Regions from separate parts of the Pseudomonas sp. XK-1 genome, predicted to be linked through region 2. Evidence: predicted binding sites of a transcription regulator. Region 2 holds the regulator's gene; each other region holds the start of a gene.
What was found. Region 2 encodes sigma-54, which starts transcription at its own class of promoters, with help from an activator protein. Its sites were predicted from a motif close to ANTGGCATNNANNTTGCTNT; they were not measured.
Positions count from the first base shown of each region.

Region 1: a site for sigma-54 is predicted at 1,803-1,822, ahead of WMW70_RS09605 (CmpA/NrtA family ABC transporter substrate-binding protein). Genes of this name have one in related genera too.
Region 3: a site for sigma-54 is predicted at 1,838-1,857, ahead of WMW70_RS01725 (sigma 54-interacting transcriptional regulator). Genes of this name have one in related genera too.

Region 1 is NZ_JBBPES010000003.1:265,196-268,470, reverse strand. It holds gene WMW70_RS09610 (ANTAR domain-containing response regulator) at 1-482, opposite strand, end outside; gene WMW70_RS09605 (CmpA/NrtA family ABC transporter substrate-binding protein) at 484-1,680, opposite strand; gene acnB (bifunctional aconitate hydratase 2/2-methylisocitrate dehydratase) at 2,099-3,275, opposite strand, start outside.
Region 2 is NZ_JBBPES010000001.1:751,532-754,806, reverse strand. It holds gene lptA (lipopolysaccharide transport periplasmic protein LptA) at 1-421, shown strand, start outside; gene lptB (LPS export ABC transporter ATP-binding protein) at 424-1,149, shown strand; gene WMW70_RS03315 (RNA polymerase factor sigma-54) at 1,283-2,797, shown strand; gene hpf (ribosome hibernation-promoting factor, HPF/YfiA family) at 2,991-3,275, shown strand, end outside.
Region 3 is NZ_JBBPES010000001.1:393,901-397,175, reverse strand. It holds gene ntrB (nitrate ABC transporter permease) at 1-254, opposite strand, end outside; gene WMW70_RS01730 (CmpA/NrtA family ABC transporter substrate-binding protein) at 254-1,621, opposite strand; gene WMW70_RS01725 (sigma 54-interacting transcriptional regulator) at 1,888-3,275, shown strand, end outside.

The DNA.
Region 1 (3,275 bases), on a different contig from region 2:
GCCTCTTCTTCGTTGCAGCTCTTCATTTTCATCAGCAGGCCTTTGGCCAGTTCGATGCGCTTGCGTTCAGCCAGCTGGGCATCGCGGGCCTGCAACTGGGCGCGCAGGGCCTGGTCACTCTCGAAGCGGGCCATGGCCACGTCGAGGATCGGCTGCAGACGCTGGGCGTGGATGCCCTCGACTATATAGGCGCTGACCCCGCTCTGGATGGCCTGACGCATCACGCCCGGGTCATGTTCGTCGGTGAACATGACGATGGGCCGCGGCTGGTCGCGGCTGACCAGCACCACCTGCTCCATTACATCGCGGCTGGGGGATTCGGTGTCGATCAGGATCACATCGGGGCGTACCGCTTCGACCCGCTCCGGCAGGTCGATGGTCAGGCCAGACTCGTCGATCACCTCGAAGCCGGCCTCGATCAGGGCGCTTTTCAGCCGGCCGACCTTTTTCGGTGTGTCGTTGATCAGCAGGATACGCAGCATCTCAGAGGCTCTCTTCTAGGGCAGCCGCAGCGCTTTCGGCCAGGGCATTGAGGGCAAAACTGCGGGCATAACCGGCCGGGTCGCTGCCGTCCCAGGTCTTGCCATCGAGCAGCCGGCTGCTACGCATTTCATCCGGTACCTGGATATCCAGGGCTGCGGCGGCCTCGCGGTAAAGCTCAAGCTGCTGCACCTGACGGGCCAGCGCGAGGTAATCGGGGTCGTCGCGCAGCAGGCCCCAGCGGCGGAACTGGGTCATAAACCAGATGGCGTCCGACAGGTAGGGCATGTTAACCCGGCCATCGGCATGGAAGCGCAGCGGGTGCGGGTCCAGCCAGGCATGGCCGAGGCCGTCCTGGTACTGGCCGAGAAAGCGCGGCTGGATCGCCGAAAGCGGTGCATCGACATAGTCGCTGCCGCTGAGCAGCTGGGCGGTGCTGCGCTTGTTTTCCTCGTTCTCGTCGATAAAGCGGCTGGCTTCCAGGACGGCCATGATCAGGGCGCGGGCGGTGTTGGGGTGCTCGTCGACAAAACTGCGGGTGCAGCCCAGGACTTTTTCCGGGTGGTCCGGCCAGATCGACTGGCTGGTGGCTAGGGTGCAGCCCATCTGCTCGTCCACCGCCTGGGCACTCCAGGGTTCGCCGACGCAGAAACCGTCGATGCGCCGGGCCTTGAGGTGGGCGAGCATCTGCGGCGGCGGCACCACCACGCTGTCGACATCGGCAAGTGGATGAATGCCTTGGCTCGCCAGCCAGTAATAGAGCCACATGGCATGGGTACCTGTGGGGAAGGTCTGGGCGAAGGTCAGTTTTGCACCGCCCTGGTGCGCGCGGGTCGCCAGTGCGTCGCCGCTGCACACGCCGGCCGCCTGCAGGGCCGGCGACAGGTTGATGCTCTGACCATTGTGGTTCAGCCCCATCAGGATCGCCATGTCGGTGGCAGGTGCGCCGCCGAGCCCCAGCTGTACGCCGTAGATCATGCCGTAGAGGCTGTGCGCTGCGTCCAGTTCGCCGCTCAGCAACTTGTCGCGCAAGGTGGCCCAGGAGGCCTGGCGCTGCAGGTTGAGGGTCAGGCCGTGCTTCTCGGCAAAGCCCTGGGTGGCGGCGACGATCACCGATGCCGCGTCGGTCAGGGCCATAAAGCCGATATTCAGTACACGCTTTTCCGGTACTTCATTGCGGCTGATGTCGTGCTCGCTCATGGTGCTTTTCCTTGGTCCACGCAAAAAGGTGCCGTGCCAATGGCTGATCTGCTCAGCGATTGGGACGACACCATTGTCTATCAAGTCGTTTCCGCCGTTGGAAAGGCTTGGCTGACTATGACAAAGCAAGGCATATGCCATTTGCCTGAATGGTGCCGATAAGCCTGCAAAGAAAAGGCTATGTCGCCGTACTGTGTAGTGTTCAGGCGTCAGCGCTTAAGTGTGAGGGGCCTGATTTTGTAGGGTGCGCTGTGCGCACCAGGGCCGGCTGCAGATTCTTGGTGCGCACGGCGCACCCTACCCATTGCAGCCACGGCAAGCTGCACCTAATCGCTACATAGGCAAAATAGCCAAGAAAGAAAAAGCCCCGCACAAGGCGGGGCTTCTCTTTACCGGTGTAGCGCGATGCGTTGTTTCGTTAGGCTTGAACGACCGGAATCTGGGCGTTCGCAGCAGCTTCACGGAACTCGGCGATTTGATCGAAGCTCAGGTAGCGGTAAACGTCCGCTGCCATGGTGTCGATTTCCTTCGCGTAGACCATGTATTCCTCAACGGTCGGCAGGCGACCGAGGATCGAGGCAACAGCGGCCAGCTCGGCCGAAGCCAGGTAGACGTTTGCACCATCGCCCAGACGGTTGGGGAAGTTACGGGTAGAGGTCGAAACCACGGTGGAGTTCGCTTCAACGCGTGCCTGGTTACCCATGCACAGCGAGCAGCCCGGCATTTCCATGCGCGCGCCGGCTTTGCCGTAGATGCCGTAGTAGCCTTCTTCGGTCAGCTGATGCTGGTCCATCTTGGTCGGCGGCGACAGCCACAGACGAGTCGGCAGGGTGCCTTCGACTTTTTCCAGCAACTTACCGGCTGCGCGGAAGTGACCGATGTTGGTCATGCACGAACCGATAAACACTTCGTCGATCTTCTCGCCCTGAACGCTGGACAGCAGACGAGCGTCGTCCGGGTCGTTCGGTGCGCAGAGAACCGGCTCGTTGATGTCGGCCAGGTCGATTTCGATGATTTCGGCGTACTCGGCGTCCTTGTCGGCTTCCATCAGTTTCGGATCGGCCAGCCAGGCTTCCATCGCTTGGGCGCGACGTTCCATGGTGCGCGCATCGCCGTAGCCTTCGCTGATCATCCAGCGCAGCAGGGTGATGTTCGAACGCAGGTATTCGGCGATGGCCTTTTCCGGCAGCTTGATGGTGCAACCTGCAGCGGAACGCTCGGCGGAGGCGTCGGACAGCTCGAAAGCCTGTTCAACGGTCAGCTCGTCCAGACCTTCGATCTCGAGGATGCGGCCGGAGAAGATGTTCTTCTTGCCTTTCTTCTCGACGGTCAGCAGGCCTTTCTGGATGGCCACGTAAGGGATGGCATGGACCAGGTCACGCAGGGTGATGCCCGGTTGCAGTTTGCCCTTGAAGCGCACCAGTACCGACTCCGGCATGTCCAGCGGCATTACGCCAGTGGCAGCGGCGAAGGCGACCAGGCCGGAACCGGCCGGGAAGGAGATGCCGATCGGGAAGCGGGTGTGCGAGTCACCACCGGTACCGACGGTGTCCGGCAGCAGCATGCGGTTCAGCCAGCTGTGGATGATGCCGTCG
Region 2 (3,275 bases):
ACTTGACGACAAGCAAGGTGTGGCCGTGTACCGCGGCACCGTGGTTATCACCCAGGGCACGCTGAAGATCACGGGCGACACCGTGACCATCACCCAGACCCCGGCGGGCGATATCGACGTGTTTACCGCCGTCGGCAAGCCGGCTTATTACGAGCAGCTGCCGGCCACCGACAAGCAGATCGTCAAGGCCTACGGCCTGACCATCCAGTACTTCGCCGCCAACGAGCGCATCGTGCTGATCGACCAGGCCAAGGTGATCCAGGAAGGCAACACCTTCGAAGGCGAGAAGATCGTCTATGACACCCAGCGCCAGATCGTCAACGCCGGCCGTGCTACAGGCAGCAATGTCAGCGTGCCGCGACCGCGCATCGACATGGTGATCCAGCCCAAGAACAAACCAGCCGACCAGCAGGCGCAGTAACCATGGCCACATTGAAAGCCCAGCACCTGGCCAAGAGCTACAAAGGCCGCCAAGTCGTGCGCGACGTCAGCCTGAGCATCGACAGCGGGCAGATCGTCGGCCTGCTTGGCCCCAATGGCGCGGGCAAGACCACCTGCTTCTACATGATCGTTGGCCTGGTCCAGGCCGACCAGGGTCGCATCCTGATCGACGACCTCGATGTCAGCCACCAACCGATGCACGGCCGCGCCCGTGCCGGCATCGGCTACCTGCCGCAGGAAGCCTCGATCTTCCGCAAGCTCAGCGTGGCCGACAACATCATGGCCATTCTGGAAACCCGCAAGGACCTGGACCGCAGCGAGCGGCGCAAGGAGCTGGAAAGCCTGCTGCAGGAATTCCATATCAGCCATATTCGTGACAACCTCGGCATGAGCCTGTCCGGCGGCGAACGCCGGCGCGTAGAAATTGCCCGCGCCCTGGCGACCTCGCCCAAGTTCATCCTGCTCGACGAACCCTTTGCCGGGGTTGACCCGATCTCGGTCGGCGATATCAAACAGATCATCTACCACCTCAAGGCCAAGGGCATTGGCGTGCTGATCACCGATCACAACGTGCGCGAGACCCTGGACATCTGCGAAACCGCCTACATTGTCAGTGACGGCCAACTGATCGCCGAAGGCGACTCCGCCGCCATCCTGGCCAACCAGACGGTCAAAGAGGTGTACCTGGGGCATGAGTTCCGCCTGTAACAGGGGCTTTTCTCACGCAAACAAGCACCACCCCTAGGCAAACCCCTTAGAGTCAGGCATATAATTTGCTTCCTTGTGGCGCTTCCGCGCCCTGTAGTGGATTGCGCACAGACGCCGGTAAATAAGGTCTGCAATGAAACCATCGCTAGTCCTGAAGATGGGCCAGCAGCTGACGATGACACCGCAGCTGCAACAGGCCATTCGCCTACTCCAACTGTCGACCCTGGATCTGCAACAAGAGATCCAGGAGGCACTGGAATCCAATCCGATGCTCGAACGCCAGGAAGACGGCGAAGATTTCGACAACTCGGACCCCATGGCCGATGGCGCAGAAAGCGCCACTTCCAGCGAACAGCAAGAGTCCAGCTTCCAGGAGCCCAACTACCAGGAAACCACGCAGACCGTGGACAACCTGGAAGAAGGCGACTGGGGCGAGCGCATTCCCAATGAACTGCCGGTCGACACCGCCTGGGAAGACATCTACCAGACCAGCGCCAGCAGCCTGCCGAGCAGCAGCAACGACGATGACGAGTGGGACTTCACCACCCGCACGTCCAGCGGCGAGAGCCTGCAGAGCCATATGCTCTGGCAACTCAACCTTTCGCCCATGTCCGATAAGGATCGCCTGATCGCGGTCACCCTGATCGACTGCATCAACGAGCAGGGCTATCTGGAAGAAACCCTGGAAGAAGTGGTTGAAGCCTTCGACCCGGAACTGGATATCGAACTGGACGAAGTCGAGGCCGTGCTGCACCGCATCCAGCAGTTCGAGCCCGCTGGCATTGCCGCGCGCAACCTCGGCGAATGCCTGCTCCTGCAACTGCGCCAGCTGCCCGCCAAAACCCCCTGGCTGAGCGAGGCCCAGCGCCTGGCCAACGACTACCTCGACCTGCTCGGCAGCCGCGACTACAGCCAGCTGATGCGCCGCATGAAGCTCAAGGAAGACGAGCTGCGCCAGGTTATCGAGCTGATCCAGAGCCTCAACCCGCGCCCCGGCTCGCAGATCGAATCGAGCGAGCCGGAATACGTGGTGCCCGACGTGATCGTACGCAAGCACAACGAGCGCTGGCTGGTGGAGCTGAACCAGGAAGCCATGCCGCGCCTGCGGGTCAACGCGCAGTACGCCGGTTTTGTGAAGCGCGCCGACTCCAGCGCCGACAACACCTTTATGCGCAACCAGCTGCAGGAAGCGCGCTGGTTTATCAAGAGCCTGCAAAGCCGCAACGAAACCCTAATGAAGGTCGCCACGCAGATCGTCGAACACCAGCGCGGCTTCCTCGACTACGGTGACGAGGCGATGAAACCTCTCGTATTGCACGATATCGCCGAGGCGGTGGGCATGCACGAGTCAACCATCTCGCGGGTCACCACGCAGAAATTCATGCACACCCCGCGTGGCATTTACGAACTGAAATACTTCTTCTCCAGCCACGTCAGCACCTCCGAGGGCGGCGAATGCTCGTCCACCGCGATCCGCGCCATCATCAAAAAACTGGTCGCCGCGGAAAATGCAAAAAAGCCGTTGAGTGACAGCAAGATCGCTGGTTTACTGGAAGCACAGGGCATTCAAGTAGCCCGCCGTACAGTCGCAAAGTACCGTGAATCCCTCGGGATAGCGCCATCCAGCGAGCGCAAGCGATTGATCTAGGCGGTACAAGAAGGAAGACGGTTCACACTGCACGCAACAACACCCGGCCTCGCCTTTTCGCGCAAGCAACTTCGCTGCCAATGCGCGGGCGGCGACAGTGCCAGACTCGTTCTGCCAGGGTCTTCCACGCCACAGTGTTCCGGCGGCAGGCCTATTGCCTGCCTCTTACACACGGCAACAAGGAGAATGCGGTATGCAAGTCAACATCAGTGGACACCAGCTGGATGTGACCGACGCCATGCGCGCCTACATCGAGGAAAAACTCGGTCGATTGGAGCGCCACTTCGACAAAATCACCAATGTGCAAGTCATCATGGAGGTCGAGAAGCTCAAGCAGAAAATCGAAGCGACCCTGCACATTGCCGGCGGCGAGGTTGTCGCCAATGCGGTACACGAAGACATGTATGCAGCAATCGATTTACTCACCGACAAACTCGATCGCCAACTCATCAAGCACAAGGAAAAACAGCTCGACCGT
Region 3 (3,275 bases), 360 kb from region 2:
ATGCCGATCCCTTTATCGTTAGGCCCTTTATCGTAGAAAGGCTGGCTCAACTCATTGAATGCATGCACAAACACCACTGAGGGTGGCGGCACCCGAGCTTCCTGATCGGCCGCCCCCATCAGCAGGGCATACTCATCATCAGCTGCCGGCACCACGCCCGCCGGCTCACGGCACAGCACCTCCCAAAGGCCAAGCGAGATGACCAACAGCAGCACGGACAGAATCGCTGCGCGCATAGAGATGGCTGCCGTCATCATGACCTCCGCAGCGGGAAGCTGGAGAGATAACCTTCCGGATCAGCCGGGTTGAACGGTTTACCCATTACGCTGAAGGACTTGTAGGGGTCAGCCGGCACCGGCATGCCCATTTCGGCCATCACCTTGCCGGCATCCGCGACCCGGTAAACCTGCTCGGCGATACCGCGGTAATCCAGATCACCCTGAACGTAGCCCCAGCGTTTCATCTGGGTCAGGATCCACACAGCCATGGACTGCCAGGGGAAGGGGTCGAAGTCGATCCGCTTGGGGTCCTCCAGCACATTGCCCAAGCCGTCGGCATAGCGCCCGCTCAATACCTGCTGCACCACAGCCACAGGCTGGTTGAGGTAGTTCTTGGTGGAAATGGCTTCGGCCACAGCCTTGCGATTTTCCGCCTGCGAGGAATACTGGGTGGCATCGATCAGGGCATGCAGCAGGGCGCTATAAGTGTTGGGGTTCTCGCTGGCAAAGCGCTGGCTGCAGGCAAATGCACAGCAGGGATGACCGGCCCAAAGGTCTTTGGTTAACAGGTGAATAAAGCCGACCTTCTCCCACACCGCACGCTGGTTGAACGGGTCTGGCGAAAGGAAGCCATCAAGGTTGCCGGCGCGCAGGTTGGCGACCATTTCAGGCGGCGGCACCACTCGAATCTGCACATCGCGATCTGGGTCCAGGCCATGCTCGGCCAGGTAGTAACGCAGCAGGAAATCGTGCATCGAATACTCGAACGGCACCCCGAAGCGCATACCCTTCCAGAGCTTGGGATCACGTTTATCCTGATGCTCCATGGCCAGCACAATGGCTTGACCGTTGACGTTCTCCAGCGCCGGCATGATGAACGGCACCTTGCTGGAGCCCAGCCCCATGCTGATCGCCAGCGGCATCGGCGAGAGCATGTGCGAAGCGTCATATTCACCGGCCAGGGACTTGTCACGGGCCACGGCCCAACCCGCCGTTTTTACTGTCTCGACTTCGAGCCCGTACTTGGCATAAAAGCCCATGGGGTCGGCCATGATGATCGGCGTGGCACAGGTAATGGGGACGAAACCGATCTTCAGCTGCTTTTTTTCCAGCGGCCCGAGGCTGTCTTTGACCGCGGCCTTGACTGCATCCATAGGAATCAGACTGCCGAGAATGGCGGCTGCCACGCCGCCACCGACCATGCCCATAAAGCTGCGCCGCGACAGTTCGTTATGACCGAACACCCCCCTTACGATGGCGCTCTCTATGGCACGATCAAGCATGGCTTCACTGTTGTCGGGCAAGGCGCTGGCACTCGGCGCACAGCGCTGGCAAGCGCAACCACCACCATGGGTTAGTTCGCTGCCGGGGTTGAATGGGTCATCCAGGCTGTTGACGCTCATCGTGATTCCTCCTGCTGTCGCATGCCCCCAAACGGGGCATCGAGATACTGAAATCCACATGCCGTAATTGGCTGTCGCGGATCACAATTGCAGGAGCCATACCAACCCAAAAACCATAACTAACTAACTGATTAATATGGTTTTCTATAAAAAAATATGAGTACGAAAAGTCGTAAATAACGAGATTCCGCATTTCTTTATTACGAATATTCGTTTATTGGCATGGGCCTTGATAGACCTCGTAGACCCTTGTTCTGGACACACTTATGCCCGATGCCCGCACCAGTGCTGCCCTGTTCTTCCAGCAGATGCACATCCCCTGCTTGATCATCGCGCCCGCCAGTGATCGGATTCTGCATGCCAATGCCGCCGCTTGCCGCCTGCTGGGCTGGTCGGACCAAGCCCTGCCGGCTCAGCGCGCCAGCCGCTTGTGGGCCCATGACCTGGGCGGCCTGGTCACGTTTACCGAAGAGGTGCAAGTGCGCGGGCATGCCTGGCGCGATGAACTCGGCGTGCAGAACTGCAACGCACAACGCCTAGAAGTAGAGATCAGCGGCAGCAGCCTGGAAAGCAATGACGAAGCCCTACTGGGCCTGCTGATCCAGGAACGCAGGCAACTCGACGGCCTGCGCGGATTGGCAGAGGCCGAGCGCTATCAACGCCGCGGGCTGCTGGAATGGAGAGGTGTTGAGCGCATCTTTCACCAGTTTGAACGGCAAAATCAGCTGATACTAGGTGCCGCGGGCGAGGGCATCTACGGGGTTAATCGAAAGGGTGAAACCACCTTCGTCAACCCAGCGGCCGAACGCATTCTGGGCTGGCATGCCGAAGACCTGATAGGTCACAGCATTCATGATCTCATCCACCATCATCACCCCGACGGCAGTAGCTACGACGGTCACACCTGCCCCATCTACGCAGCATTCAATGACGGCGAAGTGCACCAGGTGGCCGACGAGGTGTTCTGGAGCAAGGACGGCAAGCCCATCCCCGTGGAGTACACCAGCACGCCCCTGCGTGACGATGGCGAACTGGTGGGCGCGGTGGTGGTGTTCCGCGACATCAGCGAACGACTGGAGAGCGAACGCCGTCTGCGTCAGGCCCTCAGCGAAGTGCAACAACTGCAGCAGCGCCTGGAGCTTGAGAACGCCTATCTGCAGGAGGAAATTCGCGGCGACTACGCCCAACACAATCTGGTCGGCCGCAGCGCGGCCATGCAACAAGTGATTCGACAAATCGAACTGGTGGCACCAACCGGGGCCAACGTATTGATCAGCGGCGAATCGGGCACCGGCAAAGAGCTGATTGCGCGAGCCATCCACGACAATAGTGGGCGCAGAAGCCGACCGCTAATCCGGGTCAACTGTGCCGCAGTGCCGCGCGACCTATTTGAGAGCGAGTTCTTCGGTCATATTCGCGGTGCCTTCACCGGAGCGATAAATGATCGCGTCGGACGCTTCGAGCTGGCCGATGGCGGCACCCTGTTCCTCGATGAGGTCGGCGAAATCCCTCTGGAGTTGCAAAGCAAGTTGCTCCGAGTGCTGCAGGAGCAACAGCTGGAAAGGGTAGGCGACACGCGTACACGCCAAGTGGATGTCAGGGTAATCGCCGCGACCAACCGCGACCTGCGCCACGAAGTACGGGACGGACGCTT